3 regions of the Bradyrhizobium sp. WSM471 genome follow, and region 1 is predicted to be linked to each of the others. Evidence: predicted binding sites of a transcription regulator. Region 1 holds the regulator's gene; each other region holds the start of a gene.

Region 1 (3,270 bases):
GTCAATGCCGCCCGGAAAGCCTCGCGAAACGCTGAATCCGTAGTCTTGCGGTGCCGATTTTGCGGGATTTAGCCACGGAACATGTGGAAGCGAGTCGGCGGACTCTTGCGCGGGAGTCACGCCATATTGTAGCGTTTGGATTGTCAGATACGACATCTCGTGCAGTGGTTCTGATCTTTAAGTCCTTATGTACCGGCGTAAACGTTCGGGCGTTCAAGACGCGCCCGGCGAGCCTTAAGGGATTCTGGCGGCACGGGTTTTTGAAGGCTTAGGCATTCGCTGCGAGGCCCCAGGATGGCTGGCGCGCAGCGAGGGAAAGGGTGCAATGACGGTTTTGACCTGGTCCGATGATCGCGTCGAGCAGCTGAAAAAGCTCTGGGAGGCCGGACTTTCGGCCAGCCAGATCGCGGCGGAGCTCGGCAATGTGACCCGCAATGCCGTGATCGGCAAAGTGCACAGGCTCGGCCTTTCGGGCCGCGCCAAGAGCCCATCATCGGCAGCGCCGCGGCCGCGCAAGGCGCGCCCCGCGCAGCACATGATGCGGGTGAGCCGCCCGATCTCGCGCGGCAACACCGCGCTGGCGCAGGCGTTTGAGGTCGAGGCGGAGCCGGATCCGGTCACCTACGACAACGTGGTGCCAATGAGCCAGCGGCTGTCGCTGCTGGAATTGAACGAGGCGACCTGCCACTGGCCGGTCGGCGATCCCTCCAGCCCGGACTTCTTCTTCTGCGGTGGAAGGGCGCTGTCCGGCCTGCCCTATTGCGCCCAGCACTCGCGCGTCGCGTACCAGCCGGCGTCGGATCGGCGCCGCGCACCGGTGAAGCCGGGTCCGCGCTAATCACGGCAAGTCGTCGCGCGAAGACAGTTCAATTGGAGTGTCGTCCTGGCGAAAGCCAGGACCATACTCCGAGCACGCAGTTGTTGCGCGAAAGGGGTCACTCCGAGTCTTCGCCAAACCACTCCCTGTGGTTATGGGTCCCGGATCAGCGCTCGCTTCGCTCGCTTGTCCGGGATGACGGCTGAGAACCTCAAGCCTGCAACCCTACACCTGCTCCGCCTTCGCGAAGCGATCATCCAGCGCGTAGCCGGCGCCGCGGACGGTGCGGATCGGGTCCTGCTCGCGGCCGAGATTGAGCAGCTTGCGCAGGCGGCCGATATGCACGTCGACGGTCCGCTCGTCGATATAGATGTCGCGGCCCCAGACGCTGTCGAGCAGCTGCTCGCGCGAGAACACCCGCCCCGGGTGCTCCAGGAAGAACTCCAGCAGGCGATATTCGGTCGGACCGAGATCGATCGGCCGGCCCGAGCGCGCCACGCGGCGCTTGTCGCGGTCGAGCTCGATGTCGCCAAAAGCAAGGACGGTGGCGAGCCGCTCGGGGCTTGCGCGCCGCAGCAGGCCCTTCACGCGCGCCAGCAGCTCCGGCACCGAGAACGGCTTGACGATGTAATCGTCGGCGCCGGTCGCAAGACCCCGCACCCGCTCGCTCTCCTCGCCGCGCGCGGTGAGCATGATGATCGGGAGCTGCTTGGTCTCGGGACGGGTGCGAAGCCGCCGGCACAATTCGATGCCTGACAGGCCCGGCAGCATCCAGTCGAGCACGATCAGATCGGGAATGTGCTCCTTGAGACGGGTGTCGGCGTCGTCGCCGCGCATCACCGTCTCGACGTCATAGCCGTCGCCTTCGAGGTTGTAGCGGAGAAGCTCGGTCAGGGCTTCCTCGTCCTCAACCACCATAATGCGTGCGCCCATCGGGTCGTCGCTCCTTAAGTGTTCGGTACCGTGTTGGCGAAGGTCGTCATGTCGCCCTTCGGCCGCTTGTCGGTGATCGCCTGGCCCTCGATCATGTAGAACACGGTCTCGGCGATGTTGGTGGCGTGGTCGCCGATCCGCTCGATGTTCTTGGCGCAGAACATCAGGTGAATACAGAACGAGATGTTGCGCGGATCCTCCATCATGTAGGTGAGGAGCTCGCGGAACAGCGAGGTGCAGATGGCGTCGACTTCCTCGTCGCCCTTCCACACCGCCATCGCCGCCGGCAGATCATGCGCGGCATAGGCGTCCAGCACCGACTTGACCTGCTGCTGCACGAGGTCGGTCATGTGCTCGAGGCCGCGGAACAGCTTGAGCGGATGGAAGTCCGTCTCCAGCGCCGCGACGCGCTTGCCCATGTTCTTGGCGAGGTCGCCGATGCGCTCGAGATCGGTCGCGACGCGCATGGCGCCGACGATCTCGCGCAGATCGACCGCCATCGGCTGGCGGCGGGCGATGGTGAGCACCGCGCGCTCCTCGATGCGCTTCTGCAGCGCGTCGAGCTCGGTGTCGGTGGCGACGACGCGCTGCCCGAGCGGGACGTCGCGGCGGATCAGTGCGTCGACGGACTCGACGATCATGCGTTCGGCGATCCCGCCCATCTCCGCAACCAGGCGGGTGAGTTCCTGGAGGTCGGTGTCGAAAGCCTTTGCGGTATGTTCGGAAGCCATGTCGCGTCTCCTAGCCGAACCGGCCGGTGATGTAATCCTGCGTGCGCCGGTCGGTCGGCGACGTGAAGATCTTGCTGGTATCGTCGAACTCGATCAGCTCGCCGAGATACATGAAGGCGGTCTTGTCGGAGACGCGCGCCGCCTGCTGCATGTTATGGGTGACGATCGCGATCGTGTAGTCCTCGGACAGCTCCTGGATCAGCTCCTCGACCTTGGCGGTCGAGATCGGGTCGAGCGCCGAACAGGGTTCGTCGAACAGGATCACCTCGGGCCGCACCGCGACGGTGCGGGCGATGCAGAGGCGCTGCTGCTGGCCGCCGGAGAGCGACAGACCGGAGGCGTTGAGCTTGTCCTTGACCTCGTTCCACAGTGCGCCGCCGCGCAGCGCCTTCTCGACGCGGCCGTCCATCTCGGACTTCGATATCTTCTCATAGAGACGGATGCCGAACGCGATGTTCTCGTAGATCGTCATCGGGAACGGCGTCGGCTTCTGGAACACCATGCCGACGCGGGCGCGCAGCAGATTGAGGTCCAGCTTGCCGTCGAGGATATTGGTCTGGTCGAGCATGAGCTGACCGGTGGCGCGCTGGCCTGGATAAAGGTCGTACATCCGGTTGAAGATGCGCAGCAGGGTCGACTTGCCGCAGCCCGACGGACCGATGAACGCCGTGACGCGATTGGCGCCGAGCGTCAGGTTGATGTTCTTCAGCGCGTGGTGCTCGCCGTAATAGAAGTTCAGGTTGCGCACCGTCACCTTCGGAGGCGCCTCCGGCAGCGCCGCCGTCTGCG
Region 2 (3,270 bases), 910 kb from region 1:
GCGCACCGGCGGCACGAGCCGCGCATCAGGCTCGTCAGCAGCTAGTCAAAGCGTGCCGAGGTCTTTCGGTACGTCGCCGAAGCTGCGGAGCAGTTTGGCGTCACCGAATTCGCCGGTCATGGGATCGCCGCTGCGGCTGAACGCGACGGCGCCGGTGTGGCCGGCGCCGTGCGACATGATCTCGGCGCGCCGTAGCGCGGCCGCCGCGCTCTGGCATTCCTCGGCCGCACCTGCGACCGGCGATCCGTCCTCGTCGGTCAGGAAGGGTAATGCAACGTAATAGGTGACATCGGACATGGTCGGCTCCGATAGCTGACAGCTCAGGCGGCGCTGCTCTTGCTCCGCATCTTGCTGCGCGAGGTCTCCGGAATGCACCCGGCGGAAACCGCCGCCTGCAATTCCTCCAGCTCGGCCTCCAGATATTCATTGGCCATGATCAGCGCCTTGATGGTGCTGCGCAGATTGCCGTCGCACATCGCGATCGCCTGATCGCAGGCTTGTTCATAATGGCTGTTGTCGAGAAGGGCGGTTGCCGACATCTGCGTGTTCCTTGGACGGTTTCCCCGGGGGCTTGGGTGCTCAAATGTTCTTATTTTGTTCCTTTCGAGTCAAGCGGATTTACGTGCCGGGGGGGCCGCCAAGTTTCTACCTGTGGATCAGGCGATGATGTCGGGCGTGATCTGGTCTTCGATGAACGCGATACGGTCACGCAACAACAGCTTGCGTTTCTTCAACCGCTGCAACCGCAACAGGTCGGGGGCGGGCGATTGATGCAGTGCATCGATCGCCACATCGAGATCTCGGTGTTCCTGGTGCAACCGGGCGAGCTCGGATTCGAGTTCGCGCGCATCTTCATTGGTCATGTCTGCGGTGGCCGAAAAACCGATAGGCGTGAGATTAAGGCTGTGGATGCCCTGTGGAAACTATCGTCCTTGCGCGCCGTGATCGCAAGCGATCTCCGGCTGTCCCGCGTCGATCTCCCGCGAGATATTTCTGCGGTCGCTCCGGCGTTGCGCAAGCGCATTGATATCACGGATTTTTCCCGCGTGGTTCCCTTACTCACGCTTCGTTACATATGTATTTTCAAAAATGACACTGCGACGACGGATACCCATCGACAGAACGAATCGGTGATGTACACTTCGTCGTCCGGTCGAATCCAAGGTTCACCCCTACCGAGGAGGTTTCGAATGACAATTCAGGCACATCTGGTTGAATTGGAACGGAAGCATAAAACTCTCGAAAACGAATTGCACGAAGCTCTCGTGCACCTTTCAACAGACGACCTGCAAATTGTTGAGTTGAAGCGCCGGAAGTTGATGGTCAAGGACCAGATCGAGCGTCTCAGGCACGGCGACACGCTCCACTAGTAACCCCTGCAACAGCGTAGAGTTGAACGTACCCTTTCTAGCAGGGATGGGAGCCTTTGCGCTCATCCCTGCTGCGAGGCGCGCACGTGCAAGGATTCGCGCGGCTCCGGCGCCTTGTTTGGCCGCGGTTCTTTGCACGTGACCAGACTTCAGTTCGCTTTTGAGCGCTAGGTGTTTGCGAGTTCGGCGACGTGATCCGCGATCGCGAGCGATGACGTCAATCCGGGTGACTCGATGCCGAACAGATTGATCAGGCCGTCGACGCCGTGATCGCGCGGGCCCTGCATCAAGAAATCCTGCGTAGCCACCGCCGGCGGCACGATCTTCGGGCGGATACCCGAATAGCTCGGCATGAGCGCGCCGTCAGGCAGCGTCGGCCAGTATTTGCGTATCGCCGGGTAGAAGCGCTCGGCGCGTGACGGGTCGACCTCATAGTCGATCGTCTCGATCCACTCGACGTCGGGGCCGAAACGGGCCTGCCCTGCCATGTCCAGCGTCAGATGCACTCCTAGGCCACCGGGCTCTGGCACCGGATAGATCAGGCGCGAGAACGGTGCTCTGGCATTGCAGCTGAAGTAGTTTCCCTTGGCGAGGTAGGCCGTCGGGATCCGATCCAGCGGCATGCCCTCGATGCTGCGCGCCACCGTGGTCGCCGAGAGCCCGGCGGCGTTGACGAGGAGGCTGCATTGCAGGGTCATCGGCGCTTCGCCGCCCGCCTCGATCTCGATGACGCCGGCAGTCGCCTTGGCACGGATCAGCGGGGTGTGGAACGCGAACGCCGCGCCCGCATCCTCGGCTTCGCCGCGCAGCGAGAGCATATAGGCGTGACTGTCGATGATGCCGGTCGACGGCGACAGCAGCGCGGCGTCGCAGGCGAGCGCCGGCTCCAGCGCACATGCCGCATCGCCCGTGAGCAACTGCATGTCGAGCACGCCGTTGGCCTCGGCATGCGCCTTGATCGATTGCAGCTTCTCGGTCTCTTTCGGATTGGTCGCGACGATCAGCTTGCCGCAATTCCTGTGCGGGATGCCGCGCTCGGAACAGTAACGGTAGAGCGCGTGCTTGCCGTCGACGCACATGCGCGCCATCCAGCTTCCGGCGCGATAGTAGATGCCGGCATGGATCACCTCGCTGTTGCGCGAGGAGGTGATGGTGCCGATGGCCTCGGCTTCCTCGAGCACGATCACCTCGCGCCCGGCTTGCGCCAGCTTTCGAGCCACCGCGAGCCCGATCACGCCAGCTCCGATGACGACGCAGTCGACCCTATCCATGGTTGTGCAGGACGTCCGCTCGAAGCGACGATGGCCTCACGCCTGGGGAGGGCGGCGCGGGGGCGTTTTCCGTTAAGGAAGAATTTATCATGTCAGGGCAATTGCCGTATTTGATGCCACATTTTTCCGTTGCGCGTACAGGCGTTTACCCGATCCAAACCCGCGAGACCAGACAATCCGACGTTGAAATCGCGGGTGGCTGATGGCTGAGAAGAACTGGCACGCGGGCAGCGCGCTTCCGATTGCGGTGCAGGCCGTCGTGTGCTTGGCCGCAGCGGTGGCGCCTGCGCGCGCCTTTGCCCTCTCCGACAGCTTCACTCCTCCGAGCTATCTCGGCGAGCTCAATCCCGACGTGATCTGGGAAGCCCTGATCGCGGGCGTCGTGATCTGCTCGTTCCTCGTCGCGATCGCGCTGTGGATCCATTCCTCGCTGCGCCGGACCAGGCGTCTGCAGCTGCGGCGCAATGCCTTTGTCTCCTCCGCCATGAACAATCTCAACCAGGGCGTGGTGATGACGGATGCACAGCGGCGCATCATCTTCTGCAACGATCGCTATCTCGATATCTACGGCTTGATGCGGTCGGACATCTGGGCGGGCATGACCGGCCACGACATCCTCGAGCTGCGGC
Region 3 (3,270 bases), 3.6 Mb from region 1:
CAGCTCTGTTCATTGTCCTTGAGATTCGCGACCATGATCTGTTCGAGAACCTGCTGATGCACCGTGGGATTTTGCAGCGGACACAGCACCTCGACGCGGCGGTCGAGGTTGCGCGGCATCATGTCGGCCGAGGAGATATACACAGCCGCTTTCGCGCTCGGCAGGCCCTGACCCATGCCGAAGCAGTAGATTCGGCCGTGCTCCAGGAAGCGTCCGATGATCGACTTGACGCGAATGTTCTCCGACAGCCCGGGAATGCCGGGCCGCAGGCAGCAGATACCGCGCACCACGAGTTCGACCTGCACGCCGGCCTGTGAGGCCTCGTAGAGCGCGTCGATGATGTCGGGGTCGACCAGCGCGTTCATCTTCATCCAGACCGCACCGGGCCGGCCGTGCCGCGCATGCGCGGTCTCGCCCTGGATGTGCTCGATGATGCGCTTGCGCAAGGTCAGCGGCGAGACCGCCATCTTTTCCAGATCGCTCGGCGCGGCATAGCCGGTGATGAAGTTGAACACGCGGGCAGCGTCGCGGCCGATGGTCGGGTCCGAGGTGAAGTAGGAGAGGTCGGTGTAGATGCGCGCTGTCACCGGATGATAATTGCCGGTGCCGGTGTGGACGTAGGTCGTGAGGCTGCCGCCTTCACGGCGCACCACCATCGACAATTTCGCGTGGGTCTTCAGTTCAAGGAAGCCATAGACGACCTGCACGCCGGCGCGCTCGAGGTCGCGCGCCCAGCGAATGTTGGCCTCTTCGTCGAAGCGCGCCTTCAGCTCGATCAGCGCGGTGACGGATTTGCCGGCTTCGGCGGCTTCCACGAGCGCGCGCACGATCGGCGAGTTGCTCGAGGTGCGGTAGAGCGTCTGCTTGATGGCGACGACGTCGGGGTCGCGCGTCGCCTGCTGGAGAAACTGCACCACGACGTCGAAGGATTCGTAGGGGTGATGAACGACGAGATCCTTCTGCCGGATCGCAGCGAAGATGTCGCCGCCTTGCTCGCGCACGCGCTCGGGATGGCGGGGCACGTAAGGGGTGAATTCAAGGTCGGGCCGGTCGAGGCGGGTGAGCTGCGAGAGCTCGTTCATGGCGAGCACGCCATCGACCAGGAACACCTCGTCGTCGGCGGTCGATAGCGCGTGCTGCACGAAGCTGCGCAGCTGCTCCGGCATCTTGGCATCGATCTCGAGCCGGATCACCGAGCCGCGGCGGCGGCGCTTCAGCGCGGTCTCGAACAAGCGGACGAGATCCTCGGCCTCTTCCTCGATTTCGAGTTCGGAGTCGCGGATGACACGGAAGGCGCCCTGGCCATGCAGATTGTAGCCGGGGAACAGGCGGTTGATGAACAGCGCGGTGGCCTGCTCCAGCGAGATCAGCCGGACCACCTTGCCGTCAGCCGGCAGGCGGATGAAGCGGTCGATCTTGCCGGGCATGCGGATCAGCGCGTTCATCTGCTTGCCGTCGGCGGCGCGCGTGAGCTGGAGCGCGATGGTGAAGCCGAGGCTCGGAATGAACGGGAAGGGGTGGGCCGGGTCGATCGCGAGCGGCGTCAGCAGCGGGAACACGTTGCTGAGGAAGTAGTCCTCGACCCAGGTTCGTTCCGCCTTGGTGACCTCCTTGCCCTCGACCAGCACAATGCCCTCGTCGGCGAGCGTGCCGCGCAGGTCGCGCCAGATCGCCTGCTGGTCGGAGGCAAGCTGCGAGACGGTCCGGTTGATGAGCGCGAGCTGCTCGGATGGTGTCAGACCGTCGGGGCTGCGCTCGGCAATGCCCTCGCGCACCTGGGCTTTGATGCCTGCGACGCGGACCATGAAGAACTCGTCGAGGTTATTCGCTGAAATCGACAGGAATCGTACCCGCTCCAGCATGGGGTGGCTGGGATTGACCGATTCCTCCAGGACGCGGCGGTTGAAGTGCAGCCAGGAGAGCTCGCGATTGATGAACCGCTCGGGGTTCGACGCGATCGCCGGCGGGCCTTCGGCTTCCGGGGCTTTCTCTTTAACTTCAACAGCTTGCGCAGAGTCCATCAGAAGTCGATCCATCCAGTTCGCCCCAATTTGCGACTTAGCCGCAAAACCCGCGGGAGCATGTGTTAGAGCGATGACGTTTCGATGACATTGATGTTCCGCCGCCCGGCCGCGTCAAGCCGCCTTAGTCAGACATCCCGGAGCAGCTCGGCCGCCAGGGCCCGGGTGACGGGGCGGCCGAGGCGCAGGGCCTCGCTGTCCAGCAGGTCCACAGCCCGTCGTGCGGCGGCCGAGGACCGCTCCAGGCGAGTGGCGAGGTAGCTGACCACGCTCTCGTCCACCGCGAGCTGGCGGTCGGCGCAGAACTTGACGATCAGGCCGCGGAAGAGCTGGTCGTCAGGCGGCAGCAGCGAGACAACGGGGACGGCGCGGAGCCGCGAGCGCAGGTCGGCGAGTTCGATCTCGAGAGAAGCGGGCGCCTCGCGTCCGGTGAAGAGGACGTAGGCGCCGTCCTCGCGGGCCAGATTCATCAGATGGAACAGGGCGCGCTCGTCGAATTCCCCGGCCTTGGGATCCTCGACCACCAGCGCGCCGGTGACGAGCGCAGCCGGGACGGCTTCGGCGGTCAGCCCATTGGCCGTGGTCGAGCGGGCGCCTGAAGCCTCTGCCCAGATCGCGGCGAGATGGCTCTTGCCGCTTCCTTCCGGGCCGGCCAGCCACATGATCCGGTTCGGCCATTCCGGCCAGGCGTCGATGAGGGCAAGACCGGCGGCGTTGACGGGGCCTTCGAGGAAATTGTCCCGGCTCAGGCTCTCCGCATGCGGAAGCGAAAACGCCAATTGTCGGGGATGAACGCGGCCTGGCACGCTTGCTTTGCTCCGTGCCGGCGTGCCGGCTTCGTTTGACGAGATGCGACTTAATCGAGCGGGAGTTGGCCTTTTACGGGGCCTCTTCCCAACTCACTTGGCCTCGATCGTGCTCATGTGCCGCAACCATTCGACAAGATAGAGCGACACGGAGGAGAGCGTGAAGACCGTGACGAGGCCCATCAGGATTATATCATACGGACCGGGTTTGAAGCCGAAGGCGAGGGCGGCCAGCACCAGCGCCGCGAACGCCACCTGGGCCACGGTGTTGAGCTTGGATACCTTCGAGGGCTTCATCTCCACAGGCCGATCGAACAGCCACGATATGATCACGGCAGCGACGATCATGATGTCGCGCGAGACCACCAGGATGACGATCCAGCGCGGAATCGCGCCCCAGATGCCCAGCGCCATGTAGATCGAGACCAGCAGCGCCTTGTCGG

What was found. The regulator PhoB, encoded in region 1, activates phosphate uptake and scavenging genes when phosphate is short. The targets are predictions, from matches to a motif close to TGTCATNNANCTGTCAT.
Region 2: BRA471DRAFT_RS30115 (YdcH family protein) is a predicted target of PhoB. The motif match lies at 1,090-1,106, and genes of this name have one in related genera.
Region 3: BRA471DRAFT_RS17275 (RNA degradosome polyphosphate kinase) is a predicted target of PhoB. The motif match lies at 2,095-2,111, and genes of this name have one in related genera.

What each region holds. Positions count from the first base shown of each region.
Region 1 is NZ_CM001442.1:7,516,006-7,519,275, forward strand. It holds gene BRA471DRAFT_RS34410 (GcrA family cell cycle regulator) at 326-838, shown strand; gene phoB (phosphate regulon transcriptional regulator PhoB) at 1,043-1,750, opposite strand; gene phoU (phosphate signaling complex protein PhoU) at 1,765-2,481, opposite strand; gene pstB (phosphate ABC transporter ATP-binding protein PstB) at 2,492-3,270, opposite strand, start outside.
Region 2 is NZ_CM001442.1:6,605,813-6,609,082, reverse strand. It holds gene BRA471DRAFT_RS30140 (GGDEF domain-containing protein) at 1-45, shown strand, start outside; gene BRA471DRAFT_RS30135 (hypothetical protein) at 46-297, opposite strand; gene BRA471DRAFT_RS30130 (hypothetical protein) at 321-539, opposite strand; gene BRA471DRAFT_RS30125 (YdcH family protein) at 657-863, opposite strand; gene BRA471DRAFT_RS30115 (YdcH family protein) at 1,191-1,370, shown strand; gene BRA471DRAFT_RS30110 (NAD(P)/FAD-dependent oxidoreductase) at 1,538-2,641, opposite strand; gene BRA471DRAFT_RS30105 (EAL domain-containing protein) at 2,844-3,270, shown strand, end outside.
Region 3 is NZ_CM001442.1:3,926,194-3,929,463, forward strand. It holds gene BRA471DRAFT_RS17275 (RNA degradosome polyphosphate kinase) at 1-2,021, opposite strand, end outside; gene BRA471DRAFT_RS17280 (DnaA ATPase domain-containing protein) at 2,150-2,827, opposite strand; gene BRA471DRAFT_RS17285 (CDP-alcohol phosphatidyltransferase family protein) at 2,921-3,270, opposite strand, start outside.